Linked DNA regions of Tautonia rosea. The protein of the gene in region 2 interacts with the protein of the main gene of each other region in a pairwise test. Links are inferred from orthologs where the notes say so. Each region holds a gene or a part of one and is shown on either strand. Other genes may lie near its edges.

The links.
Region 1: the proteins of gyrA (region 2) and gyrB interact in binary tests that used the Escherichia coli proteins (3 or more experiments, as listed by UniProt). The link is inferred for Tautonia rosea from one-to-one orthologs.

The regions. Positions count from the first base shown.
Region 1 is NZ_JABBYO010000008.1:270,857-286,110, forward strand. What follows is about bases 8,268-11,442. They hold gyrB (DNA topoisomerase (ATP-hydrolyzing) subunit B), read right to left. Parts: upstream 11,093-11,442; coding sequence 8,468-11,092; downstream 8,268-8,467. Other genes in these bases: HG800_RS16150 (hypothetical protein), read right to left, coding at 8,268-8,372; HG800_RS16160 (DUF721 domain-containing protein), read right to left, coding at 11,207-11,442. Also shown: asnB (asparagine synthase (glutamine-hydrolyzing)), read right to left, coding at 1-68; HG800_RS16105 (DUF5808 domain-containing protein), read left to right, coding at 292-522; HG800_RS16110 (di-heme oxidoredictase family protein), read right to left, coding at 592-2,001; HG800_RS16115 (DUF427 domain-containing protein), read left to right, coding at 2,262-2,612; HG800_RS16120 (DUF1328 domain-containing protein), read right to left, coding at 2,857-3,042; HG800_RS16125 (nucleoside deaminase), read left to right, coding at 3,842-4,309; HG800_RS16130 (hypothetical protein), read left to right, coding at 4,358-4,609; HG800_RS16135 (Cys-Gln thioester bond-forming surface protein), read left to right, coding at 4,755-5,612; HG800_RS16140 (XDD4 family exosortase-dependent surface protein), read left to right, coding at 6,110-6,922; HG800_RS16145 (ADP-ribosylglycohydrolase family protein), read left to right, coding at 7,154-8,104; more of HG800_RS16150, read right to left, coding at 8,136-8,267; more of HG800_RS16160, read right to left, coding at 11,443-11,548; dnaN (DNA polymerase III subunit beta), read right to left, coding at 11,629-12,750; HG800_RS16170 (helix-turn-helix domain-containing protein), read right to left, coding at 12,951-13,292; HG800_RS16175 (hypothetical protein), read right to left, coding at 13,527-13,808; HG800_RS16180 (hypothetical protein), read left to right, coding at 14,300-15,254. UniProt on the Escherichia coli protein: DNA gyrase negatively supercoils closed circular double-stranded DNA in an ATP-dependent manner to maintain chromosomes in an underwound state.
Region 2 is NZ_JABBYO010000010.1:58,827-74,155, forward strand. Bases 1,417-4,666 are described here. They hold gyrA (DNA gyrase subunit A), read left to right. Parts: upstream 1,417-1,772; coding sequence 1,773-4,466; downstream 4,467-4,666. Other genes in these bases: HG800_RS17960 (hypothetical protein), read right to left, coding at 4,564-4,666. In the rest of the region: HG800_RS17950 (hypothetical protein), read right to left, coding at 1-758; more of HG800_RS17960, read right to left, coding at 4,667-5,304; HG800_RS17965 (GDP-mannose 4,6-dehydratase), read left to right, coding at 5,838-6,809; HG800_RS17970 (hypothetical protein), read left to right, coding at 6,967-7,473; HG800_RS17975 (YcjX family protein), read left to right, coding at 7,583-8,986; HG800_RS17980 (YcjF family protein), read left to right, coding at 9,045-10,214; HG800_RS17985 (hypothetical protein), read left to right, coding at 10,311-10,550; HG800_RS17990 (PIN domain-containing protein), read left to right, coding at 10,564-10,986; HG800_RS17995 (hypothetical protein), read right to left, coding at 11,004-12,188; HG800_RS18000 (choice-of-anchor Q domain-containing protein), read left to right, coding at 12,549-14,375; HG800_RS18005 (NAD(P)H-hydrate epimerase), read right to left, coding at 14,315-14,995; HG800_RS18010 (FmdB family zinc ribbon protein), read left to right, coding at 15,141-15,329. UniProt on the Escherichia coli protein: A type II topoisomerase that negatively supercoils closed circular double-stranded (ds) DNA in an ATP-dependent manner to maintain chromosomes in an underwound state.

The DNA.
Region 1 (15,254 bases), on a different replicon or contig from region 2:
ATCCGCTCAATCATTTGCCGGGCCAGCACCTTGTCATCAATCTTCCAGAGGCACACAAATCCACACATAAAATTTCTTTCGTTTAAATCAATGATGATTGTTGTCTGGTGGTCCCTTCCTCGTGATTGTTCCCTGGCCGCCGCGAAGGTCAACCCCAAAGGGTGTTGGCCTCGTTTCCCGCCGGAAATCGGGGGAGAAATTTCCTAATGAAGGGCATCCGGGAGCGAACGCTCTCCTGAAGGAGAGCGCCTGTCCCGATCATCCCCGCACGATGGGTTGGAGATGTCCGTCATGAACCAAGCCGAGATCAACGACGCCGAGTGGCATGATCCCCGGAACTGGCATGGCAAGTGGTTCGAAATCTACCGAAGCCCGAGAGACTCGCGAGCCTGGGTTCCCAAGCGCAGCCCCTGGATGGGAGTGACGGTCAATTTCGCCCATGCCTCGGGCCCCTTGACCGTGTTGCTCCTGCTTGCCGTCGCGCTTGGGGTGACGATCGTCGCCCTGATCGCCTCCAACTGATCGGGTCGGCGATCGGGTAGCTCGGACATCTCAAGTCCGGCCACCCGATCGGATCGGATCAGCGAACGATTATTCGGCAGCTCCGATCTGAATGCGTCGAGGGGGGGCGTCGATCTCCTCCGGCGCGGTGAGGGACAGAAGGAAGGCGCCAAGCTGCTCCTTCTGCGAACTCGAAAGCTGCGAGAAGCGGCGGGCGGCGGCGGCCCCCTGACCGTCGTGCTGGAGAATGGCGTCCGTGATCGTCAGGGCTCGGCCGTCGTGGAGGTAGGGGCCGGAGTCCGCGAGCCCCCAGAGCGGCGGCGTGCGCCACTCGTGATCGCTCGCGGGGGAGGAGGCGTCGGCATCGGCATTGGGAGCAACGGCCGGCCGGGCGCCGAAGGCGATGTACGAACCGGTATCGACGAGCCGGGGGCCCATGTCGTGCAGGAGCAGGTCGCTGTAAATTCCTTCGATCGGGCCGAGGTTCGGGACGTGGCAGGACGTGCAGCCGATCGATCGGAAGGTGGTTGCACCGGCCTCGATCCGGGTGGCCAGGTCGTCGTCAACGGTCGTGGTCGGCCTCGGCAGGGATCGGACGAAGGTGAGCAGGGCGTCGAGATCCCCTTGGTCCAGGTCGAGGCCCGGAGCGCCGATGCCGGGCAATCGCGGGTCGGCCGCCTGGAAGTGCCCGGGGACTTCGAGGCCCAGCTCACCGGCGGCGGCCGACCGGACGAACTCCTCCAGCGTCGCGGTTTGCCCCTTCCAGCCGAACCGGCCGATCCGGCCGTCGGCGGTGCGGGCCAGGCGGCCTCGGGTCGCTTTGGCCCGTCGGGAGCGGCGGGCAGCGTCTTCGAGCACCTCATCGGGCAGGTCGTCGATCAAGGCAACGCCGAACAGGGCCGTCGGGTTGCGCTGGGTGATTCGGACCGAGACGAGGCCGTGCCGACCGGGGACCTCAGCACGCCAGTTGCCATAATCAGGATCGGTCCCAAAGCGGTGCAAGACCACGCTCGGCGACTCCCGGAAACCGGGATGAATGGCCTCCAGCACAGCCAGGTTCGCCGGCGGAGTGGCGGCGGCGGCCCCTCGTCGGTTTGCGTTGGCTGCGGCGGTGGGGGGTGTCCCAATCCGATACTCGAAATGGTTCGGCCCCATGTTCATGCGGAACGCGTAAAAGAATCCCGTTCCCGATACGCCTTCCTGCCCCGAGACCGACGCGATGTCGATATTCCGAGCCGAGTGCCCCGCGCCGCCGATTCCGCCGCGGTCGTGGCAGTCGAGACACGACTGCGCATTGAAGACCGGCCCGAGGCCGTCTCCCCCTCGGCTTCTCGGGTCGTTCGGCATCCAGCGGTGCGAGAACAGATCTCGGCCAAGTTCGAGCACCTCGGGAGCAAGCGTCGCATCGTCTCCTCTCGCCTGGAGAGGAGCCGGGATCACGAGCAGGACTAGCAGTGGTCCGATGAGACTCGGAACGCTCGTTGCGCGCGTCTGGATCATGCGATGTCTCCTCCGTGGCGATGGGATCCGATTCGGATCGGACGCTCGATGGAACAACACGGGACGCGGAGAACCCGCGCATCGATGGGTGCTTCATTAAACTCCAGAGACGCCGCGCACGTCAAAACGATTCGGTCAATTCCTCTCCGATGGCCCCGCCATGTCACCTTGCCGGTGGCCTAAAACCTGCAAGAGAGTCCTCACCAAAGGTCCAATCCGCCCCAAGATCACGTGCGTTTCCCGAAAGGACATGGCACCCGATGAGCAGCCCGCACCATATCACGATTGAGCCGATCGCCGGCCGAGTCCTGGTGACCCTCGGAGAAAAAACGATCGCCGAATCGCGCCGGGCGCTCGCCCTGAAGGAAGGCAGCATGGCGCCGATCATCTACATTCCACGCGACGACATCGTGATGGACGCCATGCAGCGCACCGAGCGATTGACCCACTGCCCCTTCAAGGGTGATGCAAGCTATTTCCGCTTGACGATCGGCGACCAGGTGGTCGACGATGTCGCCTGGAGCTACGAGGACCCCAAGGTCGAGGTCGCCGCCATCAAGGACCACCTCGCCTTTTATCCGGGCAAGGTCGACGCGATCGTCGTGCAGTAAGCCGCCCATTCCGTGACAGATCGCCCTTCGGTCCCTCGTCCCCGCATGGGGGGCGAGGGTGGCCGCAGGCTGAGTGACGCACACGTAATGCACCGACACTCCAGAAATTGCCATCGAGAATCGCGTCACGCGATCCTCGCAAGTTGCGTTGCAGCCCGAGATGCAACGGCCGTGCCCCCAAGTCTTCGAGGGGCCTGCGTTTGCTTCCGAGAAGGCAATGGCTTCGGGGCGTGGCGAACGGCTCTTAAACCGCGGCAACCGCGGCTCCGGCCAGCAAGGCCATCATCAGCAAGACCAGCGCCAGCACCAGGAAGATCCCGAACAGGACCCGGGCAATGGTCGCCGCGCCGGATGCGACTCCCGTAAATCCAAGGGCGCCGGAAATGATTGCAACAACGGCCGCAATCAAGGCCCACCAGAGCAAACTCATGATGCGTTCCTCATGTTGACGAGACGGAACGGAACGGTGGAATAGCCCGGTTGAGCCACCTTGGGTCGGCTCGAAGTGTTGTTGGGATCACGCGAGCGAGCCTCACTGAGCGTGACGGAACACGGCCGCGACCGGGCGGACGAATCTCCCGGAATGTCGAGCAAAGCGAATGCCAAGCTCCCGAGCGATTGGCCCGGGGCCTTCTGAGGCATAGTGATCGCATGTGCCGTCCGGCCGTCAACACCGGGCAGGGGAAAACCCGTTGATGGCGCGTCGCGCCCCTGAAGATTGCGCTCAAGGGGTGAACACAGGGAATTGGGGCAGCCTGGGGCAACACGCGGAAACCCCGGCTCATGCCGGAAAGCGCGACAGGTTCGTTGACGGGTTTTCCCCTGGCAAGGACGCTATAACCGAAGCCGCAACCTCTTCTGAGCCAAGAGGTTCTCGTCATGAGACCGTGGCGGTGAACATGGAGAACCCGACTCTCCGGAGAAGAAGAAGATCTTGGATCTCTTCTTTACGTTCTCAGAACGAAAAGAGACGGAGGGTAGCGAAAGATATTGGCGTGACGCGTAAAGTCGACGAAGGAGCAAGAGGCCGGCGAGATGGGCGGCAGGACGGAGATCCGAATGACTGCCTCTTGGCCATCCCGGAGAGATGAACACCGTGTCGGTCTCCTGGACCGATGAGGGCGGCATCCGGTATGGTGATCCTCGATCGAGGTCCGGGCATCAAGCGGGGTTGGCCCGCGAGGAGCGAACCTGGGGCGTCTGGCGGACGCCAGAAGGGAATGAGGACGATGGATCACGAGGCGTTCATGCGCCGGGCGGTGGAGATCTGCCGCAAGGGGATTGCGAGCGGGCAATCTCCCTTCGGCTCGGTGATCGTGCAGGACGGTCGGATCGTGGCCGAGGCACACAATACGGTCTGGCAAGACACCGACCCGACGGCCCATGCCGAGGTCAACGCCATCCGTCTCGCCTGCCGAAGCCTCGCTCGGATCGACCTGGGGGGGACGACCCTGTACACGACCTGCGAGCCGTGCCCGATGTGCCTGGCCGCCTCGCACTGGGCCCGCGTCGATCGGGTGATCTTTGGCGCCTCGATCGCCGATGCCGATGCCGCCGGATTTTCCGAGCTGGGCGTGCCGGCCGCCTCGCTCGCCCGCCAGGGAGGCAGCCCCCTTCTTGTCGAGCCCGGCCCCCTTCGCGACGAGTGCCGCGCCCTGTTCGACACCTGGAAGGCCGCCCACGGTCGGGCATACTGAGCCGACGTGTGTTGCTCGCGCACTTCAGATCGAGCCGGTCACGATGATTTGTCGAAACGTATCGGCGAAGAAGTTCGGCTCATTCTAGCCAGTTTCGAGGCGATTTCGGCCTGGATATGCGTGCGTGCGGTGCTCGCTTCATTCGATGGTGAATGGAGTCTTGATTTGATCGAGAAAACATGCCCAGAATCCAGAAGCTCGGCCGTGGTGGCCGTGGTGTGCGGCTCCGAAGGAGGAGTGGGTGCAGGGCTCGTGAGCGATTGCGTGGCTCACCTCTTCATCATCGAGGCCGGTGCCTGATCTGCCGGTCACCTTGCGGTGGCCGGTGATGTTCTGATCTCCGTCTGCGAGGGCAATCGGGGGCGAGCCCGAGCGGATTGTTTCTGGGTGGCCTCCCTGTTTGACTCTCTCTGACGCGAGGCGATTTACGGAGACCTGAATTGTCATGATCCGCACCTTCATCCCCGCGCCCAAAGCCCGGGGGCCATCCCGAGGCCTTGGCCTCCTTGGCCTGGCAGCCCTGGTCGCGGCGTCGCTCGCGGCGCAGTCGGCGCAGGCGGGGCAAATGGTTCTCGCCCAATCGACCTATGGCGGGAATAGCGTTACGGTGAATGGAACGTATAATAACGGCAGCATTTCCTTTGGCACGGGAAACGTCCGGGCGGGCTTGTTCACCACAAGCTTTTTCCAGGACCCGAGCAACCCGAACGTGGCCACCTCGACCTTCGACACCTATTGCATTGACCTGGCGACCAACAACGTCGGCAATCTGAAGGAAGTGGCGGAGGTCTCGGTCACCAGCACGACGGGTGGGCCCTCGACCGTCGATGCCGAAGGTGCAGCCCGAAACATCGGAGCAGCCGGCTGGGTGCTCTCGACGTACGGTGACAAAACAGTGGCCGAGTTGAAGACGGAGTTTTCCAGCATCACCGGGATCAGCAACCTGAATGCTGCTCAGGCTCAAGCCGCCATCCAGGTTGCGATCTGGCTGGCCGCGTATGGTGAATCCAACCTGACCTTCACCGGGGGAACCAACGCTGGAGCAAATCGGGCGATCGCGCTTGCCAACGCGATTGTCGCGAAGCGCAATGGCCAGACGACGGCCGCCGGTTTCATCAATTATCCCCCCATCGTGGGTGGTGCACAAACTCAAGCGAACCAGGATATGATCTTCCTGCCTCCCGAAGGCGGATTCGGGGTCGTTCCCGAGCCCTCGACCCTGGCGATGGCCGCCTTTGGCGGGCTGATTGGCCTGGGGATGATGGGACGGAAGCGCCTGAGGGCGCGCAAGGCAACGGCGTAAGTCTCCGAAGGCCGACCACGGTTCCGGAAGGCGATCCCCCCCATCGCTCAATCAGTGTTCCGAAGTGAACGCGGCTTTCATTCCTGGACGTGGTTCACTTCGCAAATCCAGCAAGCCTGGTCCGAGATCTCCACGAAAGCGATCGGGCCGGGCTGGTTCTGTTCTGTGCGACGGATGTGATGTTGCGAAGACGAGACGGGAATGGTGTGTCCTGGCAACATCTCGCGAACGTTTGGAGCGGGTGCTCTTGAATCGGTCGGGGCCGAACTCGAAAATGATGGGCACAGCCAATGCACCCTTGCAAGAACTCTCCGGGTTCGAGGGTGGCTGAGCCTGAGTAGGGTGACCTTTTGATCGGAGTTGTCGGACTGACGCGAGGGCTTGCGTTGTCCGGCGCTTCTCAGACGCTTCGAGTGAATAGGAACGAGCGCAAGATCGCCACGACGGCGACGATTGCAATGACGCACGGTGACGTCTCCGTTTGGGGAGTCTCTTCGATGGTTTTGCGCGGACGAGGTGCCCTGTGGGGTGCCCTGGTGATGCTCACAATAGCCTCCGAGCGGTGTCAGGCGGGCCTGTATGTGGGCTCGGGCACGAATGTCTCGGCGAATCATGAACTCGCCGCCTCGGCCGAGTTCACACTGAGCGGCTCGACGCTCTCAATTGTTCTGAAAAACACGTCGTCTCAGACCTACGGCACCTCTCAGACGGTGCCGAGCAGTGTGCTGACGGCGCTGATGGTCGACATCAACCCGACGCCGAATCCCTTTAACCTGCTGACGGCGTATGCCTCGGAACTGGTGAACTATTCCGGGCCGGCCAACCCGAACCTCGCGGTCGACGGCTCAAAGAAGGACTTCACCGGGACGCTCGGGGGCTGGCAGCTCAAGCCGTCCGACGGCCTCGGAACCGCCGGGTTCGGAATCTTCAACGGCGATATCGTCAATACCGGAGAAGGCAAGGGAGGCTTCAACTTCGGCGTGATCAACGCCGGGTACAACTCAGGCAACGGCAACAAGGCCGTCAATGAAACTCCGCTGGTCAGGGATACCCTGACGTTCACGATCACGGTGGGGAGTGGGTTCAGTCTCTCCCACATTCAGAGCGTGAAATTCCAGTACGGGACCTCTCTTTCTGATCCGAGCTTTTTTGGAATCCTTCAGCCGCCTGACGACGACGACGAGGAGGGGTCCGAAGGCGTGAACGCGGTTCCCGAGCCCTCGACCCTGGCAATGGCTCTCGGCTGCGTGGCGACGATCGGTGCGGCTCAGGTGATCCGGCGCCGCCGATCGACGGCCACCACCGTCTGATGGGCCAACCCTGACCGCTCGCTTCCGAACGCGACCGACACTCCTCGATGCCTCACTGCCGGCTTGCTGGTGGTGGGGCATTGTCGTTTTCCTCGCGAGCGGGTCTGCGTTGTTTGGCGATGATCGGAACACAAGCGAAGAACGCAAACGACCGACCTAAAGTGATAGGGTGGTTCGACGAGCTCGCGAGGGTGTCGCGAGAAACCACGGCTTGATCGAAGTAGGGTTGCCATGGAAACCAGAACGCCGCCGGGCCTGCGTGATCGGTTGGAAGGGGGGCTGATCGGCCTTCTGGTGGGCGATGCGCTCGGGGTGCCGTACGAGTTCCACGCGCCGGGGGAGTTGCCACCGATCGAGGCGATCGAGATGGAGCCGCCCGAAGGCTTTCGGAGGGCTCATGCGGGGGTGCCGCCGGGGACGTGGTCGGACGACGGGGCGCAGGCGCTCTGTCTCCTGGCGTCGTTGCTCGACTGCGGGCACCTGGATCTGGAGGATCTGGGGCGCAAGCTGCTCGATTGGTATGAGCATGGCTTCATGGCCGTGGGTGGCATGGTGTTCGACATCGGCATCACCACGAGCCGGGCCCTGCAGAACCTTCGCGAGGGGATTCCGGCGGCGATGGCCGGGCCGCATGGCGAGCGGGACAACGGCAACGGCTCGTTGATGCGCGTCTTGCCGCTGGCGCTCTGGCATCAAGGGACGGATGTGGAGCTGATCGACCTGGCGTGCGAGCAGTCGAAAGTGACGCATGGTCACATGAAATCACAGGCATGCTGTGCGCTGTATTGCCTCTGGGCGCGGCGGATCCTCGACGGCGCGGCCGACCCCTGGCGCGAGGCGGTGCGGACCATGCGGACCCTCTGCGATTACGAGTCGCTCCTGATGCTCGAACTCGAAGGGGCCATCCGGCCCGACGAGCCCCCCTCGGGCAAGGGGACCGGCTACGTGGTCGATTGCCTGCGGTCGAGCCGTCTGGCGATGGACGAACCTTCGTATGAAGGCGTGGTCAAATCCGCCATCGCGCTTGGCCATGATACCGATACGACGGCCTGCGTGGCCGGAGGGCTGGCGGGCTTGAGGGACGGGATCGGGGCGATTCCCGATCGTTGGCGGCAGGCGCTGCGGGGGAAGGAGCTGTACGAGCCGCTCCTGGAGCGGTTAAGGAAGCGCTGGGAAGGGTGAGTGAGCGTCTCAGATTGCCCAAGGGAAGCGTTCAGGAGAATGTCCTCCGCCAGGCTACTCGCAACGCAATGACCGAGAGAAACAGCACACCGACCAGGAAGACCGCCGCACCGGACAGTTCGAGTGCCGAGGCAATCCGGGAATGAAAGCGGTATCGGGCCGCCATCTCCGGGGTCGGATCCGGGTACGGAATTCCCGCGAAGATGAGATCGTAGGCAAAGCCCGCCACGGCAACGAGCAGTCCGACGGCCAGCAGACGCCGCGTCACAGTGGTGCAACCTCCGAGGAGCCGAGGCACCAGAGCCGCGCAGGTGCGGCCCGGTGCGTCATCGAACCGGACGGGCCGGTGCAAACGGGTCCGCGTCAAACGTCGAGGTTCTTGACCTCAAGCGCGTGCTTCTCAATGAACTCGCGGCGGGGCTCGACGTCGTCTCCCATGAGGGTGGTGAACAGGTCGTTGGCGGCGGCGGCGTCGTCGAGGCGGACCTGAAGCAAGGTGCGGCGGCTCGGGTCCATGGTCGTCTCCCAGAGCTGTTCGGCGTCCATCTCGCCGAGCCCCTTGAAGCGGGTGATCTTCAGGCCGCGCTCGCCGAGCTTTCGAACGGTGGGAACAAGTTCCCGGAGGTCGAGCAAGGGGTGCTCGTCCCCTTCGCGGTCGAGGATGAAGCGCGGGGGGGGCTCGTCGCCGGTGACCTCGACGGGAAGGAGGACGTCGGTCCCCAGCGCGAACTCGTCGCGGAGCCGGGCGAGCCACTTATTGAGCGAGCGGACCTCGCTCAGCTCGATGATCCGGAACGGGACCTGATCGACGGAGGACGGGGTGCTGCCGGCGTCGGCCTCAGCCTCGGGCGACGCTTCGGGAGCTTCGGCCGCGTCGTCGTCCGCAACGGCGGAGGGAAGATCGGTGTCGACGACAGGGGCGGTGTCGAGCGACTCGGGGGCGTGCTCTCGGGTGAAGCGTTCCAGCTCCTCGGCCGAGGAGAGGTAGATGTCATCGGCTTCGAGCTGCCGGACGAGGAACAAGGGGAGCAGGCCGGTTTCGGGGTGGGCGCGGCCCAGGAACTCGCCGATGGGGAGGTTGCGGCGGCCGAAGGCGCGCAGGGCGTTATCCAGACCGGCGGCAATCTCGACCAGGGCGCGGAGCTTGTCGCCGTCGGCGGTCAGGGGGGCAGTGTCTGAGCCGGGACCGACGCGGCGGAGGGTGGCGTCGTGCAGGCCGTTGCCCATGAGAATGGCGTGCATCTCGGCCTCGGTCTGCACGTAGCGCCGTTCTTTTCGAGAGGTGATCAAATACAAGGGCGGTTGTGCGACGTACAGGTGCCCCTCGGCCACCAGGCGGGGCATCTGGCGGTAGAAGAAGGTCATCAGGAGGGTGCGGATGTGCGAGCCGTCCACGTCGGCGTCGGACATCATCACGATCTTGCCGTAGCGGCGCTTGTCGGTGGCCTCTTCCTCGCCGATGCCGCCGCCGACGGCGGTGATGATGTTGCGGACCTCCTCGTTGCCGAGGACCTTGTCGAGCCTCGCACGCTCGACGTTGAGGATCTTGCCCCGAAGCGGCAGGATGGCCTGAAACTGGCGGTCGCGGCCCCCTTCAGCCGTGCCGCCGGCACTGTCGCCCTCGACGAGGAACAGCTCGGAGTGATCCCGGTCGTGGCTGGTGCAGTCCATCAGCTTGCCGGGCAGACCGCCGCCGGTGAGCACCCCTTTGCGGTTGCGGACCAGTTCTCGGGCCTTGCGAGTGGCCTCGCGGGCCTCGGCGGCAAGGACGGCCTTGGCGACGAGCTTCTTGGCGGCGCTCGGGTTCTGTTCGAGGTAGGCGGCCAGGGAGTCGTTGACGGCCTTGGCGACGATCCCCTCGACCTCGCCGTTGCCGAGCTTCGTCTTCGTCTGCCCCTCGAACTGGGGGTCGGGCACGCGGACCGAGACGACGGCAGTCAGGCCTTCGCGGAAGTCGTCGCCGGAGATGGTCAGGTCCTTGCGCCCTTTCTGGCTGGCGGGGGCGTTGGCCTTCAGGTACGCGTTCATCGTCCGGGTCAAGGCGGCGCGGAAGCCGGTCAGGTGGGTGCCGCCCTCGATCGTGTGGATGTTGTTGCAGTAGGTGACGACGGTTTCGGAGAAGCTGTCGTTGTACTGCAGGGCGACCTCGACCTCGACGGCGCGCTCGTCGTCGCGGCCGGTCAAAACGGCCGGCTCGTGCAAGGGGTTCTGAGCGCGGTTGAGGTGCGAGACGAACTCGGCCAGGCCGCCCTCGCTGTAGAACTCGTCCTGCTTCGGCTCGTCGCCCCGTTCGTCGGTCAGGCGAATGCGGACGCCGGGGTTGAGGAACGAGAGTTCTCGGAAGCGTTTTTCGAGGGTGTCGTAGTCGAACTCGATGTCGGGGAAGATCTCGGCATCGGGCAGGAACTGGATGCGGGTCCCGGTGCGCTTGGTGGCGCCGGTCGCCCGAATCGGCCCCTGGGCCTCGCCCCGATTGTACTCGTGCCGCCAGACCTTGCCGTCGCGGTGGACCTCGGCTTCAAGGTGTTCGCTCAAGGCGTTGACGACGGTGATGCCGACGCCGTGCAAACCGCCGGAGACCTTGTAGGTGGCGTGGTCGAACTTGCCGCCGGCGTGGGGCTTCGTCAGGACGATTTCGAGGGTGCTGACGCCGGGGTAGTTCGGGTGGTCCTTGACCGGGATGCCTCGGCCATCGTCGGCGATCGAGGCCGAGCCGTCGGCGTGGATCGTCACGTCGATGGCGCGACAGTGGCCGGCCATCGCCTCGTCGATCGAGTTATCGACGACCTCGTAGATCAGGTGGTGGAGCCCCCGGGTGGTGGTGTCACCAATGTACATGCCGGGGCGCTTGCGGATGGCCTCGATCCCTTCGAGGACCCGGATATTCTCCTCGGTGTAGCCGAGCGCCTGGGAGCCGTCGCCGTCCGGCCCCGGGGGAGTGGTCGGGGCCTCGGGAGTCTCGATCGAGCCGTCGGAGTTGAGGGCCATCACCAAACCTCAAAAAGGCGGAAAAGCAAGCAAGCAACAGGCAAGGCGGGGTTCAGGTCGGTGCGGTTCGGTCCGGTTCGAACGCGTCGTCGATCGCCGGGCGAACGAGCGCGGTCACGATTCGACGGGACCGACCCGGAAGCGGATGTCGAGGACCGGGGTCCCGGGAGCCTCGCGCCGCAAGGTGGCGAGGATGGACGGTTTGCGGAACGCGGCGAGTTCCTCCAGGAGCGTCGGGTGGGCGACCGTGACGCTCAGGACCCCGTGGCGGACGCTGCCGAGGCGGGTCCGGGCGACGAGGTCCGGTCCGACTGCCGATTCCCAGGCGGCCTCCAGCTCGCTCAGGGCCCGGGTCCGGGCGTATCCTCGGGCCGCGAACAGCGAGCCGAGCGTCTCGGAAAGGGGGGTCGGACCTCCACCTCCCTCGGGGCTGCCTCGATGTGTACGCTTTTTCATTGTAACGTCTCAAACCCGCATTTGGCAAGCGGATGGGGCACGCTCCGCCCGCCTCGTCCTTGGCCCCGCAGCACCGATCGTTAGCGGTCGCGGTTCAAGGGCATGACAACATAAGTATACTGGTCTTCGGTCTTGAACACGGCAGCGCTTTTGTGGTCGATCAGCTCGGCGGCGATCGGCTGCGAGGGGTCGAGGGTCTTGAGGGCTTCGATCAGGTAGGTGGCGTCGAAGGTGATGGCCACGTCCTTGCCGTCGTAGGTAATCGGCAGCTCGACATGCGACTCGCCGATGTCGGCCGTCTGGCTGGCGAGTTTGAGCAGGCCGTCGCCGAACTGGAAGTCGACGCCGCGGCTTTCCTTGCTGGTGACGATCGCCGCCTGCTCGACGGCCGAGAGCAAGGGGTCGACCTCGGTGAACGGAATCCGGCACTCGTAGCTGCTGGGCATGACGGCCTTGTAGTTCGGGAAGCGGCCCTCGACGAGTCGGCTGTAGATGACGGCGCGGCCGGTCCGGACGAGCACGGCCGTGCCGTCCTGCACGGCGATCCGGGCGGGCTCGTCGTCGTCGAGGTTGCGCTCAATGAGGCGAAGGGCCTTGACCGGGACGACCGGGGCCTGGTTCGGGGGTTCGGCGTTGCCTTCCGGCTCGCAGGGGATGATCTGGCGGGCCATCCGGCGGCCGTCGGTGCCGACCATCGTGATCGACTCCGGCCCCGGCTCCATCAAGACGCCGGCCAGGGCGTATCGGGTGCTGTCGGGGTCGGTGGCGAAGCTGGTGCGTCGGATGGCGCGTCGGAGATCGGCCGGGGAGATCCGGTAGCCGGTCTCGGCGTGGAAGTCGGGCGGGTCGGGAAAGAGGCTCGGGTCCTCGGCCGGGAGCTTGAACTCGGAGCGGTGGCCGCGGACGACCAGGGTTTCCCCCTCGACCTCAAGGGCCAGCTCGTCGTCTCCGGTACTGGCGCGGAGAATCTGCCCCATCTTCTGCAGGGGAAGGATCACCGAGCCGGGCTGATCGACCTTCACGCCCAGAACCTTCAAGCGGATGCCGACTTCCAGGTCGGTCGCCATCAGGGTTGACCCCTGGTTCGGCGAGGCGTCGAGCTTGAGGTTCTGAAGGATCGGCTTGGGACTCCGGGCCGGCACCACGCCGCCGACGGCCCCGAACGCGGCGAGCAACTGCTCGCGGTCGCACAGCAATTTCATGGAGACGCCCCGCCCTGGACTTCGGGTCCTTGCCCGGCCGCTTCCGCGCGACCCGGCTTCCCTTCTGGAATCTATCACCCCCCGACCCGTCGATGCGACCCTCGCCGCCGCGACGCGTTCGCTTGGCCCAGGAGGCAGTATTCCGAAGAACTCGATGATACCAAACAACTTAACCGGCCTCAAGGCGGGCTGACGGCCGGTCAAGGGCCAAGGGCGATGTCGTGGTACGGCTCTCCGGGGTGGTGCGGCGTGATCCGGATCGTGACCTTGCGGTCGAGCCGTTTGAGGAAGGCGAGCAAGGCGTCGGTCGAGAACCGGCTGAAATGGCCGTCGAGCAGGTGCTCGACCTCGCTCGGGGCAAGCTGAAGAAGCGAGCCGATCTCGGACGGCGACCGTCCCGATTCGGTCAGGATTTGCGTGACACAGGCCCCGAGCCTCGCGTGGGCGAACCGTTCCTCGGCGTTGTCGAAGCCGAGGTCGGCAAAGACGTTGCCGGAGCCTTCCTCGAAGGCGATCTCACGGGGATGATGCTTCGTGCTCATGGCGGGACAGCGAGGTTGTCTCGGCGTAGCGATGTTTGATTAGGTTGAAGCCGTGCAGCACCTCAATGCACTCGCCGAGGGAGATCGATGAAGATTCCTTGAGGTCTGTCGCAGGCAAATCAGAAGGGGTAGCTGGGGTCGTGTCGACCCCAGTCGGCCCGGATGGCGATCCTTCCAGTGACTGGGGTCGACACGACCCCAGCCACCCCCGAATGCGGGCTATTGGTGATCGGATTAGCCGACCCGAGGTTGCCGTTTGATTGCGGCTTCCAAGAAGTTCGCGAAGTGATCGAACGTCATGTCTGACGCTCCAGCCTCCTGGGTCGCATTAATGTATGCTATCCCGAATACTTGAGCAACTTCGAGCGTCTGGTTTTGGCTAATTGGGAAACTGAATTCGGGCAGGTCGGTTGAAGAATCAGGCTGCCCGGTAACAATAATGTTCGAGGCAGCGTCGTTTTCACGACGAAAGCCTGTCTTTCCTTTATAATTAAAGGAAGAAATAATTAATTTCATGGAGAAGCCCCGCCCTGGACTTCGGGTCCTTGCCCGGCCGCTTCCGCGCAGCCTGGCTTCCCTTCTCTTGAGGATCCGTCATCCCGCGACCTGTTGATCCGACCCGCGATGCCGCGGCGATCCTTCTCGATCAAGGGTGCGGTTCTCAAGTAATGGAAGAATATCAAAAAACTCAACCGGCCTCAAGGCGGGCTGGGAGATTGGGCGCGCCAGGGGTTTCTGGAAACCTGGAGAAGAACCCTCGCGCAGAGTCGCAGAGGAGAAATGAGGTCTTTGTCCAACGCCCTGCTCACTCTTTGCTCTGCGACTCTGCGCGAGGTCCCCTCCCCCCGTCTCCGGTGCCAGAATCCGATGGTGTACCCTGGACAGCCGAGGGTCGGGACGGTTGTGTGGATTGAAGGAGGCGATTCGGCAACAGGGGTTGCGGGGGAGGTTGACGGAGGGGAAGAATGGTTGAAACTTGAGGGAGCTTCTCCGGAGATGGGTGCTTGATGATGTTTCCCCCTGCACGACGGACTCGGAAGCTCCGGAAACGGACGGGGGAAGCCCGGTTGGGCGTTGAGGGGCTGGACGACCGGGTGCTGTTGTCGGCAATGGTGCCGGCGGATGTGGACGGCGACGGGCGATCGGACTTTGCCGTCTACACGTTCAGCCCGAGCCAGGGATACGGGACGTTCACGGTCGAGCAATCCAGCGGACCGTGGCTGCAGCAGCCGTTCGGTGGGGCGGCGGATCGACCAGTGGTAGGAGACTACAACGGCGATGGCCGGGCCGATCTGGGGGTGTTCGGATTCAGCCCGGTTGATGGGTTCAGCCGGTTCGCGATCTTGCCCTCGGGCGGCGGATCGGCGTTTCTCCAGGGGTTTGGAGGGGCGGCGGATCGGCCGGTTGCGGGGGATTTCGACGGCGACGGCATCACCGACTTCGCCGTCTTCGGCTTCAGCCCCAACGACGGAAACTACCGCTTCGCCGTCCTGCTCTCCGGTGGGCCGAGCGACCGACACCCGAACGGCGTGATCATGCGGCCGATCGGATCGGCGGGCGACGTCCCGGTCGTCGGTGACTTCGACGGCGACGGCCGTGACGACCTCGGCGTGTACGGCCCGAGCGGCAACGACGGCTACAGCCGGTTTCAGATCGTGCTGTCCGGCGGCCCGAGCGCCGAGCATCCGACGGGATTGATCGTGCGACCGTTCGGCGGGCTCGACGACCTGCCGGCCATCGGCGACTACTCGGGCGACGGTCGGGCCGATCTGGCGGTGGCCGGGTTCAGCCCGGTCGAGGGATTCCGGCGGTTCGCGATCCTGCCGTCAGAGGGGACCTCGGGCCGATCCGTCCCCTTCGGCGGGTTCGACGATCAGCCGGTGCCACTGGATGCGGAGGGGGACGGCATCACCGACATCGCCGTCTATGGGTTCAGCCCGGTCGAGGGGTTTAGCCGGTTCG
Region 2 (15,329 bases):
TCGAGATGTCGGCAGGCCTGCCAGATATTGCCAATGATCTGGTTCCCGAATTTGTGGCTGAGATAGGTAGGAAATAAAAACACATCTCCTTCGGGCCAGGTCCGCTCCGCCGTCAGCATCCATTGCGATGCGTCGCGAAAGTCAAAGTGCTTCATGATGTACCGACGCTCACCCGGCTCCAGATCGTCCTTGATGAAGTCGGTCGCCCAGATAGCAGTCGATTCCTTCCACCATTTTTGCTCGTCGGGGTCGATGGCATTCTGAAAGGCGTGGAACAACTCGTGCGCCAACTTCTCAATCATCTCGTCGCCGACCAGGTGACTGCCAATCTCGATCCACGAAAACCCTTCGCCCGATGCCAGCTCTCGATAATGGCACGCGCCTCCTCCAACTCGGTGAACGTAGATGTCGAGTCGTGCATCACCCCCATTCTCCGGCACATCCTCGATGTCGCTCGGGGGACGAGTGTGCAGCAACTCCTCAAAACGCTTGAACATCGAGTGTTCATGAATGACGTCCATCACCCTCAGCGCATCGTCGGGGCGGTTCACCGACCACACTCGAATGGGGTAGACGTCGCTGTCGCACGAGACCCAGTCGAGTTCAGGATTCTCAACCGTGGGCCGCTCCATCTGGATCGCGTGCGAGATTCTCACCGGAATCAAAAACAGCGCGGCGAGAATCAGCGCCACCCGTCCTGAAGCAGCATGGAGAAGCGTCCGTTTCGTTGCACGGAAGATGGCGATTGGGTGATTCATCGTTGGCCCTCCTCGAAACAGGCCTCGGTGCGGATGCAGCGCACTCAAAGGAAAGGGCCGCAAATCGCGTGCCTCGCAGAGAACGCGACGGGGTGGCCGGGCAGCGCGACGGGTGGCCGGGGGAAAGTGAGGCAGAGCGAAACGTGCCCCGGTGCCGGAGCGAATCCCGGAGCACGCCATCGGCTTTGCACCGGCCACTCGTGGTGGCCATGCCAAATTCCCCATTTCGAGTGACTGCCGCGGCCTCCGTTTTCGATGATGTTGTCATGGAGGATCTGCCGATCTCGTTTCCCCCTTCCCTGAGCGGTCGGCTCGGGACGTCCTCTTTGGCAACCTGAGATCATACTCCCCTGCTCCCGCCATCGCGCACCAAGGGGCGCACCCGAAGCGCACCAGGGGGCACTCGGAAGCGCACCAAGGGGCGCACCCGAAGCGCACCGAACAGCGCACCAACGGGCGCACCGAACAGCGCACCCATCGGCGCACCCGAACAGCTCGTTGAGGGATAACCCCCCTTCGGTCAGCCGGATGGCGAGCCGACCGTTGAGGGGAGTTGGTCGTTCAAAGCTTTGTTGTTGCAAGTGGTTACGTCGTTCGTTCCTCGCGTTGCGAAACGAACCCATCGCCCCCGAGTCCGCCCTGCGAAACGAACCCATGCTCCGAAGTCCCACGCACGAAACGAACCCATTCCCACCAAACGCACCATGACGAAACGAACCCGTTCTCCCCAAACGCGCCGTGACGAAACGAACCCGTTCCTCCCGCATCTCAACCCACCCAACCGTCTCCGTTCCACCGATTCCTCTCAATCCGTGTTCCATCCGTGTTTCATCCGTGGCGTAAAACCTCCCACCCCTGCCCACGAGCCCGACGTAACCCCTTGGCAGCGGGCCGACTCAGCGTTGTGGACGGCAAGGATTTCGGGTACAATGGGTCTTCACTCTTGTTCACCACGCCAGGGCTCCAGATCGCTGGCCCCGGATCGCCCCGACGGGTTGAGGGATCGTACCAACCGTGAGCACCGCATCGCCGACCGAAGGGCACCTGCCGACCCCGCCGCTGAACATCGAGGACGAGCTCAAGGAGAGCTACCTCAACTACGCGATGTCGGTCATCGTCAGCCGGGCCTTGCCCGACGTCCGCGACGGCCTGAAGCCCTCGCAGCGCCGGATCCTGGTGGCGATGCGCGACCTCGGCCTCTCCCCCGGGGGCGGCACGAGCAAGTGCGCGGGCATCGTCGGCGAGACGATGAAGCGCTACCACCCGCACGGCGACAACTCCATCTACCCCACCCTGGCCCGCATGGCCCAGTGGTGGAACATGAGGCACCTCCTTGTCACCGGGCAGGGGAACTTCGGCTCGATCCACGGCCTGCCCCCGGCCGCCATGCGGTACACCGAGGCGAAGCTGAGCCCCGTCGCCGCCGAGATGCTCGAAGACATCCAGCTCGACACGGTCGACTTCCAGCCGAACTACGACGAGAAGTTCTCCGAGCCCCGCGTCCTCCCCTCGAAGTTCCCGAACCTTTTGGTCAACGGCTCGGGCGGCATCGCCGTCGGCATGGCCACGAGCATCCCGCCCCACAACCTGGGCGAGGTCTGCGATGCCCTGGTCGCGATGATCGACGACCCGGAGATCGACCTCGCCGGCTTGATGGAGCACATGCCCGGCCCCGACTTCCCCACCGGCGGCACCATCTGCGGCCGTTGGGGGATCATGGAGGCCTACCGGACCGGCCGAGGGCGCATCACGCTGCGGGCCAAGTACGAAATCGAGGAACTCCGCGACGGCCGAAGCCAGATCATCTTCACCGAGATCCCGTACCAGCTCACCAAGGAAATGCTCCTGAAGAAGCTGGCCGACCTGGTCAACAACGCCCGGATCACCGGCGTCTCCGGCGTCGACGACCACAGCGACCGCAAGCAGCCGGTCCGGGTGGTGGTGACGGTCAAGCGCGGGGAAGACCCGAACGTCGTCCTCAACCAGTTGTTCCGGTATTCGCCGCTCCAGGACACGTTCAGCGTCATCATGCTGGCCCTGGTCGATGGCCGGCCTCGGACCTTGCCCCTGAAGGAGATGCTCCGGCTGTTCCTCGAACACCGGGTCGTCGTCATCCGCCGCCGGACCCAGTACCAGCTCCGCCAGGCCCGGCAGCGGGCGCACGTGGTCGAAGGCTTGCTCATCGCCCTTCATTATATTGACGAGGTGATCCGCGTCATCCGCTCGTCAGCCAACCCGAGCGAGGCGAGAGCCCGCCTGATGGGCCTGGAAGTCTCCGACCAGATTCTCCGCCGGGCCCTCGACAACCCCGACGCCCAGGCCACCGGCCCGCTCACCCGCAACCAGGCCGACGCGATCCTCGCCATGAGGCTCCAGCAGCTCACCGGCCTCGAAGCCGACAAGCTGGCCGACGAGTACCGCAAGCTCCGCGAGGACATCAACCGCTACGAGGCCATTCTCGCCGACGAACGCCTGATCTACGACCTCATCCGCGCCGACCTCCGCGAGCTCAAGCAGAAATACGCCAACGCCCGGCGCTCGGAACTCTCCAGCGAGGAACTCGGGGACTTCGACAAGGAAGCCCTGATCCGCGAAGAGTACATGGTCGTCACCATCACCAACGCCGGCTACATCAAGCGACTGCCGCCCAGCACCTACCGGGCGCAAGGCCGAGGCGGCCGCGGGATCTCGGCCACGAGCACCCGCGAAGGCGACTTCCTCGAACATATGTTCGTTGCCTTGACCCACGACTACATCCTCTTCTTCACCGACCAGGGGAAGGTCTACTGGCTGAAGGTCTACGACGTGCCCGAGGTCAGCCGGACCGCCGCCGGCCGCGCCGTGGTCAACCTCCTGCAGCTTGACGAGGGGGAACGCATCACCGGGTTCTTGCCCGTTCGTGAGTTCGCCGAAGACGAATATCTGATGATGTGCACCCGTCGCGGGACGGTGAAGAAGACCCCCCTGACCGCCTACAAGCGGCCTCTGGGACGCGGCATCATCGCGCTGGGCCTCGACGAGGGGGACGAGCTGATCGCCGTCGGTCGCGTGAAGGCGGGCGATCATGTCTTGATCTCTACGAAGGACGGCATGGCGATCCGCTTCGACGAGTCGGACGCCCGGAGCATGGGCCGCACCGCCCACGGCGTCCGCGGCATCAAGCTCGAAGGAGACGACGAGGTCGTCAGCATGATCGTCGCCAACGGCCAGGACGACCCGGCCAGCCTCTTGACCGTCTGCAACAACGGCTACGGCAAGCGGACCGCGTTGACCGAGTACCGCTCTCAGAATCGCGGTGGCAAGGGACTCATTGATATCAAGACCACCGAGCGCAACGGCCCGGTCGTCGCCATCGCCAAGGTCGTCGATGACGACGAGGTGATGATGACCACCGTCGGCGGCAACATCATCCGCACGAGGGTCGCCGACATCAGCACGATCGGCCGCAACACCCAGGGGGTCCGCCTGATCCGGATCGAGGACGGAGACTCGGTCGGCTCACTGGCCAAGCTGCCCGAGGAGGAGCTGAACGGCTCCAACGGAGACGAGACCCTTGATGAGTCCGACGGTGCCGAGGCCACCCTCGGCGACGAACCGTCTCCCCCCGCCCCTCGCGAAGACCATATTCTCAACGACGGCGTCGGCCCGGCCGAGGCGAGCGATCATATCGACGACCTCGACGCCGATGGCGAGCCCGACCGGGAGTGAGCGATTGAGCCCCAACCCTCCCCTCCCCTCCCCTCCCCGCCCCGATCCGAGGGGATCGGGGCTTGATCCGGTCAGGCCAGGCCCGGCCAGGCCCGGCTCAGCGCCGCCCCCCTCGGGTGGACCGGGAGGTGGGCGGGGGCTTGAGCGCTTCCTGAAGGCATCGGGAGCCGTCGAGCAGCCACTCGCCGTTCTCTCGGGTCCAGTAAAGACTCAGGCTCAGCGCGTTCTTCGGCCCGTCGTCGGACGCGGCACCGCCGCTGGTCGGATCGGGTCGGACAACGGCCAGGGTGCCGAAGCTCCAGGCCTCGCTTGACCCCTCGTTCATGATGGCTCCGTCGGTCGCCACATCGCCCCGACTGCGGCGGGCACCCTCGTAGTTGAGCTTCGGCCGCATGGTTTCGTGCCATTTGGCCAGATCGTCCCCCGTGCCGGGCTTGGCCAGCGCCTGGAGTTCCGCCAGCTTGTTGTCGACGAACAGATCGGCCACCAGCGCCGACCGGCCCTTTACGTCGGTCGGCGTGCCGAGCGAGCCCAGCACGCTCGACGCCCCGTATCCAACGGCCGCGACGACCACCAGGGCCAAGACCCCAATGCGGACCGGCTTGGGGATGTCTTGGATCATCCGGCGCACGTCGAAGTCGAAGTCGATGGCGGGCCCGGACTCCGCCTTCTTCCGACGCCGGCCCTTCTTCGGGTCATTCGGATCGCCGAGGACGATCGACCCCGTCTCATCCATGTAGAACATGGTGCCGCACTTACGGCACTTCAGCCGGCTGTTGAGCCGGTCGAGCGGGACTTCGCCCTGGCTCCCGCAGTTCGGGCAACTCATCGGGATCATGGGGACCGCCCTTCGCTTCTCGGAAAGACTCCAATGCCATGCAATCACGCGGGAAGACGACCAACGTCCCTCGCGGTTTCCGACCGATTCCGTTCGACCCGACATGAGGGGTGGCGTGGTCGTGACTGTGCATCCGAGGGTCTCGGAAGACCATGCCACCGGGAGATCTTTACTGGCAGACCCCGCCAGGCTCATCTCATTGTATCGGTTCGATCGGCTCCGGGAAATCGCCCCGATCTGGGGAACTCGACTTCCCGAACTCGGGCACACCCCTGGATGGCTCGGCCGCTCCGCCTGGTGGCCTCGGAACGAGCCCGCGTCCACCCCTCGCCGGTCTTCGAAGGATGGGTGCGAAGGGCGAGGCCCCACCGGCCCGATCGCTCGCGGCCCGGCTTGATATTCGGCCCACAGACGCGGGGGAATCGGGGGCAATCGGCGTGCTTGGCTTGTTCGGTGGGGCGAGGGTGATTACCCTTTGGCAACGGCTTGTTGGGAGCAAGGTGGATCGAAGGGAGTCGAGGGGAGAAGCCGCCATGCGAGCGCTGATTTCCGGCATCACCGGCTTTGTCGGCGGCCATCTGGCTGAGCATTTGCTTGAGCAAGGGGACGTGGTGGTCGGGCTTTCCGCCTCGGGCCGATGGCCGGACGCAACCGCCCATCTGGCCGAGGCGGTCCGGCTTGAAACGTTCGACCTGCTGGCCGATTCGGTCGGGTCGCTCGCCCGGATGCTCTCTCGAAAACGCCCGGAGGCGATCTACCACCTGGCCGCGCAGGCCAATCCGCACGCCAGCTTCGACGACCCGAGGGCGACCTGGGACCTGAACCTTGGCGGGACGCTGACCTTGCTCGAAGCGATCCGAACCGCCGAGCTGGACGCGAAGCCCCGGGTCGTGCTGGTCGGATCGGGCGTCTCCTACGGCAACCCGAGCCCCGAGGACCTGCCCGTCAGCGAGCGCTGCCCCCTACGGCCGAACAACCCGTATGCCGCGAGCAAGGCCGCGGCCGACCTGCTCGGCATCCAGCACTGGCTGGCACACGGCACGCCGGTGGTGATCGCCCGGCCGTTCAACCACGCCGGGCCGAGGCAGGAAGACCGCTACGTCCTGAGCAGCTTCGCCCGCCAGGTGGCCGAGGTCGAGCGGGGCGACCGTCCCCGGATCGAGGTCGGCAACCTGCAGGTCGTCCGCGACTTCACCGACGTCCGCGACATCGTCCGCGCCTATCGCCTGCTGGCCGAGTCAGGCCGACCGGGCGAGGCGTACAACATCGGCACCGGCCGCAACGAGTCGCTTGCCAGCTTGCTCGACATCCTGCGAGGGCTGGCCGCTCGTCCGGTCGAGGTGGTGGTTGATCCGTCCCGAGTCCGGCCGGTCGATCAGCCCTTGCTGCTGGCCGACGCCTCGAAGCTCCGCGCCGATACCGGCTGGGAACCGCGCTGGACCAGTGAGCAGACGCTCGCCGATATGCTCAACTTCTGGCGAGCCCACCTCCCAGCCGCGGCCTGACGCCTGGTACAATCGGTCCTTGCGTCTGCCGTCTGTCTCCTCACGAACCGATCAAAAAAAGGTTGCAAGAATCGCTTGGGTCGAGCGAATAAGCATTCCTGGACATCAACGATCGCACCGCTGAGTGGCGGTGGTGGCTCGATCCGGAGGCAAGTCAATGACGATGAAGGATGACCTGTCTGCAGATGATGATGTGATGGGTCAGAAGCCGGGAGCCCTGGGCATGGGCCGGGCTCGGTCGTTTCCGCTCGGGCTCGCGCTGGGCCTGGTGATCGGCGGGATTTGCACCTCGATCGTCCTTCGGGACTCGGAGGAATCAGCCGCCATTGTGGTTGCTCCCGTCGAGCGTCCGAACTCTCCCGTGAACCGCGTGACGTACGTAAAGATCACGCCGGGGATGTCTTCCTGGGAGGTCGAGGACATGCTCGGCTCGGGTGAGGTGATCGCGGAACAGGGAATCATCGTCGATGAGAAGGGCCAGTACCGGAAGTGGGAGAACCTTGGCCGGCGCGTGTCCAACTCCTCGGGAACCATGTCTGATCACGACGGCCAGCCAAGGGAAGACGTGCGCAGGACTGTCCGCTGGTCAAACGGCAAGCGGATGATCACGGTGGTCTTCCAGAACGATACGGTCGTGGAGAAAATGGAGGAGAATCTCTACTGATCCGCGTTTTGCGTCGCCGTTGCTCGGTCGAGGAGGCGGTCGCGTCCGGGCCCCTGGGCCAGTTTCGTTCTGTTGCGAACTGGGGATCACTCCCCGGCCGAGTCTGCTCATGATCCTCAATCCGCTCCGACGACAACCGCTTCGCGCTCGACGTTCGGTCGGCCTGGTCGGCCTCTTTTACAGTGGGAAAACGGTCTTGCTGACCTCATTGATTGCGCACCTGCGCAATCATGATCCTGATCGTTTACCTCTGGGTTCTGGACCCGGTGCGCCGGAGATTACCCACCTGGGAGAACTCCCCCCGAGTCTTTGCTCCGAGCGTTTCGATGTCGACGACCACTACAACCGCCTGATCGAGTCCGACTGGCCCGCCAAGACTGACCGCCTGAACGAGTACCGGGCCGAGCTGGTCGTCGGGAAAGGAAGCTGGTGGACGACCGACCTGTCGCTCGTCGACCTGCCGGGGGAACGGCTGGCGGACATGGTGATCGCCTCGCACCCAACGTTCGACGGCTGGAGCGACGCCGTGCTGGGTGTCCTGCGGAACGAGGCCGAGTTCGCCCGCATTGCCCGACCGTACCTGGAGACGGCGTCGCGAGCCGGCGCGACCGAGGCCGAAATCCTGGCCGCTTACCGCACCGTGCTGGCCACCTTGCACACGCGGTTCATGCCGTTCATCTCACCGTCGAGCTTCGTGCTTGACCCCGAAGGAGTGTCGCTCGACGCGAGGCTCGGCACCGATCGCCCGGCGACCGAGGCCGATCGGATCGCGTTGAAGGCTGAGCGAGGGGTCTGTGGCCTGGCACGCTCGGAGCAGTTCGCTCCCCTGCCCCCGGCAGTTCGGGAGCGATCCCCCGCGCTGGCGTCGACCTTCGCCGGGCGTTACACCCGCTACCGAGAGGCGGTCGTCTTGCCCTTCGCCCGAGCGCTTGGCCGATGCGATGACCTGGTGGTGCTGGTGGATGTGACCGTCTTGCTCGAAGGTGGGCACGGGATGGTCAACGCCTACCGGGCGTTTCTGGAACAGGTGTTCGCCTCGGTCGATCCGGGGTTCACGCCCGCGAAACAGGTGGTGGACTGGGGGCTCTGGACCCTCTCGTTGTTTCAGGCAAAATATGCTCATGTACGTCGAGTCGTGTTCGTCGCCACCAAGGCCGATCGCGTGGTCCGGGACGACCGCGACCGCCTGCTCGACCTGTTGACGCAACTGACCCGGCCGATCATCCGGCCGCACCAGGCGAGGAAGCATCTGACGGTCGAGCATGTGATTGTTTCCGCCGTTCACTCGACCTGGACCGAATCGGGCGACCCGGCCGACACGCTCCGCTACAACACGCCGAAGGGGGAGGTCCGGACCACCGTATCGCGGCTGCCCGAGCAGTGGCCCGACCAGTTCGAGGCGGGCCGTTTTCGTTTCCCTCGGCCCGAGCCTGCCTTGCCTCGGGCCCGCGTGCGGGTGCCGCCTCATATCAATCTTGATCGGTTGACGCGATTTTTGCTTGATTTGAAATAATCATTCGTCACTGAGAACACCGATTGAGAATGTCCCTTCTCTTGAGAAGGAGCTTGTCATGAGTCGTTCCTCGGGCTATGGCCCATCCTCCGGAATTCCCGGCGGCGAGGGGGGGGAGCACGAATCTGGTCCCGCCCCCGAGACGCGGTCGGAGCCGATGTCGAGTCCGACTTCCGAGCCAGAATCCGCCACCGAGCGGCATTCGCGACCGATCGACTCCGGCATTCCCGTCCCCGTGCTCGATGAGTCGATGGTCGGCCCGACTCGCATGTTCGTCGAGGACTTGCCGCCGATCGACGACGACGAACCGATCGTTGAGGAACGTGATCGCCCCTGGTTGGATCGCGGGACCGGGGTCTTGCTCGTTGTGATGGCGACGACGGTCCTCTTGCTGGTCGTGGCCTCGCAGGCGGCGAGTTTCCTGGCGGCCTTGGCGGTCTGGCCGCCGGTGGTGCAGGCGATCGGCTACGGGGTGGCGGCGGTGCTGGGGGGAATGTTCGCGATTGCGATGATCGGGCTCGTGTGGAAATATGTCACGCTGCCGATCTCGCCGGGCGTCCGGGTTGATCGGGCCGATTCGCTGAGTCATCGCCGGTCGCTCCAGATCCAGGGGCGGCGCAACCGGGCAATCGCCAAGCGCCAGCTCCTCGAATTCCTGAAACGCTATCCGACCGATCCGCGGCACGGACGCTTCTTGAAGTCGATCGCCGGTCCCGAGATCGCCCAGCGTCTGCTCATCCAGCGCAACCGGCTCCTGTCGCACGATGCGGCGACCGATGACGACTGGGTCCGCGAGTTCGAGGCGCGTTTCCTCGAACCGCTGGACGAGGCGGCTCGATCGCTCGTCAAGCGTCATGCCGTGGCCGTCGGCGTGAAGACGGCAATCGTGCCGAGTGGGTTCCTCGATGGGTTGATCGTGGTCGCCAACGCCTATCAACTGATCGGCAGCCTTTGCCGATTGTACTGCCTGCGAGCCGACACCTGGTCAACGGTCAAGATCACCGCACATGTTTTTGGCAACACGTTTGTCGCCGCCCGCCTGGAGGAGTTCACCGACCAGGCCGCCGACGCCTCGTTCGACCAGATGCACGACCTGATCCATAGCCAACTCGCCCGGGGGGTGCTCTCTCGCCTTTCCTCCGGCGTGACTCAGGGGACGGTCAACGGCCTGCTCCTGCGCCGGTTCGGCCGTTATGCGATCCGAGCCTTGCGGCCGATCCGGGGGTGAGCAGCGCGGCGAGATTCCCCGCGTTTGGCCGCGGTCAAGTCATTCTGATCCAATGAATCAGCGGTCGAATCCGGTTTATTCGACGAGGGGAGACGGATGGCACACTTGACAACGATTTCGGGGACGTATCGCGACGGTGTGATCGAGCTGTCGGAACGTCCGGCGGGAGTCGCGCCGGGGGCTCGGGTGCTGGTAATGTTCCTGGACGATGCCTCGATCACCCCCGAGGAACGCGAGGCCCTGCGTCAGGAAGCCTTTGCCGACATGCGGCGGGGGATCGATCTCGGGGGGCCTCCCTACCCGACCCGGGAGGAGCTGAAGAAGTGGACCCGATGATCCTGCGCCGGTGATGGTTGATACCAATGTGGTGGTCTACGCGTATGATCCGAGTGACCTCGCGAAGCACAAACAGGCTATAGAACTTCTCGCGGCACTTTCGGAGCAAGGACGACTTGTGATGAGCGTCCAGGTGTTCAACGAGTTTAGTAATGTCTTGATGAGCCGATGCCGGGAGCAGCCGCTGGCCTCGCCTGAAGTCACAATCATCCTACGACGGTTGCTGATGATTGGAAAGGTCTTGCCCTTGACCGCATCCATGACGCTTCGTGCCCTCGACGCCATCCCCCGGCATGGCTTCTCGTTCTGGGATGCGCTGGTCTGGGCTGCCGCCAGGGAGCATGGGGCGACGACCCTGTACACCGAGGACTTCCAGCACGGCCGAGAGATCGAAGGGGTTCGCATTGTGAACCCCTTCGAGGCGGCCCCGGCCTGAGGTGGGAGCGTGTTGGGTCAGGGGGTCGGCTTGGTCGCGTCTCCGGCCTCGGGGGGAGGGGAAGCGCCTTCGTCGTTGAGCAGGTCGTTCAGGAGATCCTGGGAATCGACGGTCGTCCATGTGCCTCTGTCGCTGCGGAAGGTGTGGATGCGGCTGCCGTCGCGGACGGTGACGGCGCCGGCCTCCAGCACGGGGGAGGCGGAGGTCGGGTCAGAGAGTTCCAGGCTCGCCCAGCGATTGGATTGCATGCTGAAGGCGTACACGAAGCGGCCGAGGTGATAGACCGCCGTCTCGGGATTGACGATCGGCGAGGCCTTGTCTGAAACGGGCTCGCTCAGGTCGAGGGCATACCACGTGTTGTTGGTGGTATTGAACACTGCGACTCGCCGGATCTCCGGCCCTTCCAGTTGCAGTGCCGTCAGGTAGGCGTTGTTGATCGGGGTGATGCTCAGGGGCAGATCGGCCGAGGCCGGCAGGTCAACCCTCGCGGTCTGGCCCGAATGCGTGTTGCGGACCGCGACCCGATCGCCCGAGGGGGAGATGGCCCAGAGGTATTCGTTGATCTTGATGAGCGCGGGCTCGGTGCTCCGGACGGTCGATCCCGGCCCGGTCGCGGCCGAGGGCGTGTCCGAGGGCGATTTGGGTTCCGCGTCTTCGACGTCGTTTTCCATGTCCTCGTCCTCATGGACGTCGTCCTCGGCGTCCCCGTTTTCGGGGGCATCCGGGAGGAAGGTGATGGACCGGAGCTTGGAGGGGTCGAGGGTCAAGGGGCCGAGGTTGGTGGTCATTTTCAGGGGGCCGTACAGTTGGAGCGAGCCGGCCAGCTCCTCGCCGGAGGCGGCGACAACCGCGCCGGGGACGCTCACGGTCCATCCTCCGTTCGGCATCACGTACATGTTCATAGGAGGGTGCCCCTCCGGAATGTCGAAGCGGACGATTTTGAGCTTCTCCGGGGGGATCTCGTAGCCGCCGAAGTCACTGTCGATGGCGATCGGGCCGAGCCGAAGCGGGCCGGACACGCGCTTGCCGGTCAACGCTTCGACCTCGACCATCCGCTCTGAGAGTTCCGGGGGCTCCTGGCCCATCATCAAGCCGCCCATGCCGCCACCGCCCATGCCGCCGAACTGGCCCGAGGCGGTCCCGGGGATCAGGACCAGGGTGGTCATCGCGTAGGCCAGGGATCGCAATCGGGGTGGAATCATCGGAACATCCTCGACAGAACCGGAGGATCATCGGGAGACGTGATCGGCACGATTGGCCGGAAGGTCATCCTATCGAGGGTGGTTGCTCGGCATCAATCCATTTCTTCCTGATGAAATGATGGAAAATCGAGGCGTTTTCTGTCGGGGGATCGTTCGCGAGAATCGGCGCAATCCGAAGAATCGCTCAATTCGAGCAAGGACTCGGGCCGAAGATCCGAGATGAGCCGGACTCGTTGCCGGGCGCCTGGACTGCGATCGGAGGCCGATTCCGAGCGACAGGATCGGAACAAGGGCGCGGCGGGCAAAGACGGGTCAGGAGGGGCTCGGGGCACGGAAAACGCCGGGAGCGGGGTGCTTCGGATGACTGCGATCGGGTGGAAGCGAAGCGGGGCGGTCGTGGGGCGTCCGGGCAAGGCGGCTCGCAGGAAGAGGGCGCTGACCGGGGCGGTCGAGGCGTTGGAGCCTCGGGTCGTGATGGCCACCTTCATGGTCACCAGCGCCGCCGATACCGGGCCGGGGACGCTTCGGGATGCGATCACGCAGGCGAACCGGGTGCTCCGCGAGGCGCATGTCATCAGCATTGCGCCGGAGGTCTCGGGGCCGATCGTGCTCAACAGCGCCTTGCCGACGCTCGTGGGGGAGGTGGAGCTTTCCGGCCCCGAAGGGACTCAGGTGGCGATCGTTCGGAGCAACGCTCCGGACACTCCGGAGTTCCGGCTCCTGACGGTGGGCAAGTCGGCCAAGGTCACGGTCAATCGCCTGGCGTTTTCGGGCGGTCAGGCCCAGTTCGGCGGCGGCATTCTGAACGATGGGCAACTGCTCTTGATGGACAGCGACGTGTCGGGGAACGTCGCTGGGGCGAAGGGAGGGGGGATCTACAATACGGGGGCCATCACGATCGGCGCGTCGTCGATCCGGGACAACGTGGCCGAAGGGGTGAGGTCGATCGGCTTCGGCCCGGCGGGGATTGGCCGGGGCGGAGCGATCTTCAACTCGAACAGCCTGACACTTTCTTCCAGCTCCGTGACTGGCAACTCGACCAACCGAGAAGGCGGAGCGATCTGGAATTCCGGCTGGACGAGCATCAACACGAGCCTGTTCGCAGGGAACTCGGCCGAGGCGTTTGTGGCGGCTCCCGGCCGGGTGCCGATCGGCCGGGGCGGGGCGGTGTACAACACCTCGGTGCTTCATGTGAACGGCAGCACCCTGACCGACAATCTCGCCAACCAGCAAGGGGGAGCCGTGTACAGCAACGTCACGCGCCCCCGAATCGAACCGTCGTCGATCACCTCGTCGATCGTGGCCGACAACGTTGTTGACGATGTGTTCGTGCGGTTCGGGCCGTTTGAATTTCGGGGACCGAACCTCGTGGGGAAGGTCTCAGGGAGGACGACCGGCACGATCTCGATGCCCGGGGTCGATCCGATGCTCGCTCCGCTTGGTCTCTATGGCGGGTCGCTGCTGGCCCGACCCCCGTTGCCAGGGAGCCCGGCCATCGGGGCGGGATTGTTCAACCCCGCGTTCCAGACCGACATGCGAGGGGCCGCCCGGTCCGACGGGGCGACCGATCTGGGGGCGCTCCAGGCCCTGCCGTTTTCGCTCCTCGTCGAGTCGGGGAGCGGCCAGGAGGCGATGGCCGGCGAGCCGTTCGCCGCGCCGATCGTCGTGCGGCTCGTGGCGGAAGGGGGCGGGGGAGCGATCGAAGGGGGCCAGGTCGTCTTCACGGCTCCGGCCGAGGGGGCCTCGGCCGTGCTGGTCGGCAACCCGGCGCGGGTCAACGCGGAGGGGATCGCCGAGATCCGGGCGATTGCCAATGGAATTCCGGGTACCTTCGAGGTGGTTGTCGAATCGGCTGGGGCCGAGGAACCGGTGACCGTCACCCTGACCAATGTCGATCCCGGGCCCGGCCTCGGCGACCCGGCGCCGACCTCGTCGGCCGAGCTACCGATCGTCACCACCGCCCGCCAGGCGGTCGAGGATCTGCGAACGGCTCTGCCGAGGCCGTCTCAGGTGGCTCCGACCGTGCGTGCTCGGGCGGCGGCGCTGGCTCGAGAGCTTCAGCAGTCGTTAAGCTCGGCCGTCGAGCCGGCCCGATCGTTGCATCCGAGCGTGGCTCGGGTGCTCGATCAACTTCGTGATCGGAACGGGTCGAGCAGCAGTCCGGGCACGCCGATCTCGACGACCTGAACGGTGCCGGTCCAGTCGGAGGCCCCCGGCGCGTCGAAGCCGCGCTTGCGGGCGACAAAGCTGGTCGTCACCTGAGCCCGGACGGCAACGCCGAGGGGCTGACCGGTGTCGCAGTCGAGCCCCGAGGGAAGGTCGAGCGCGAGTACCGGTTTTGCCGAGGCGTTGACCGTTTCGATCATGTCGCGGAGCAAGCCCTCGACCGCCCGGGTCAGGCCGGTCCCGAGCAGGCCGTCGACGACCCAGTCGGCCCAGGACAGCTCGGTGGCGAGGTCGTTTGTATCGGTCAAGGTGCGTTGATCGAACCCGGCGCGGTGGAGGATGGCGTGCTGGGCGGCGGGGTCGCCCCGGAGCTGGTCGGCGGAGACGGTCCATCGGACGCGGACGGGCCATCCCCAGGCGTCGAGGTGTCGGGCGACGACCGCGCCGTCTCCGCCGTTGTTGCCTGGTCCGCAGAGGATGAGCACGGGCCTCGGCTCGGGTCCGGCGGCGTCTCGGAGGCAAGCGGCGGCCCCTCGGCCGGCGTTCTCCATCAGGACGAGGGTGGGCAGACCCAGCTCGTCGGCGGCCCGGAGGTCGATGCTGCGAACCTCGTCGCGCGAGAGGGGGCGCAGGGTGGGCATGGCGTCGTCTCCTCGACCGAAAGGGAGCGACCGGGACGAGACGGGACCTTGCGTTGACGGCCCGGCAACCTCGGCCTCTATAATACCGACATGCCCTCCGATCCGACGACCGACAGCTCGTCATCTCGAATGGATCGGGCCGGTGATGCGATCGACGCAGACCCGCAAACGACGATTTGATCCGATCCGCCTGGAGCCCCTGACGACCATGCCCTTATACGAATACCACTGCGAGACCTGTGATCGAGACTTCGAGGCGCTTGTTCGATCGGCGAGCGACTCGCCCAAGTGCCCGTCGTGCGGGAGCGTGGAACTGACGAAGCAGTTCAGCGTG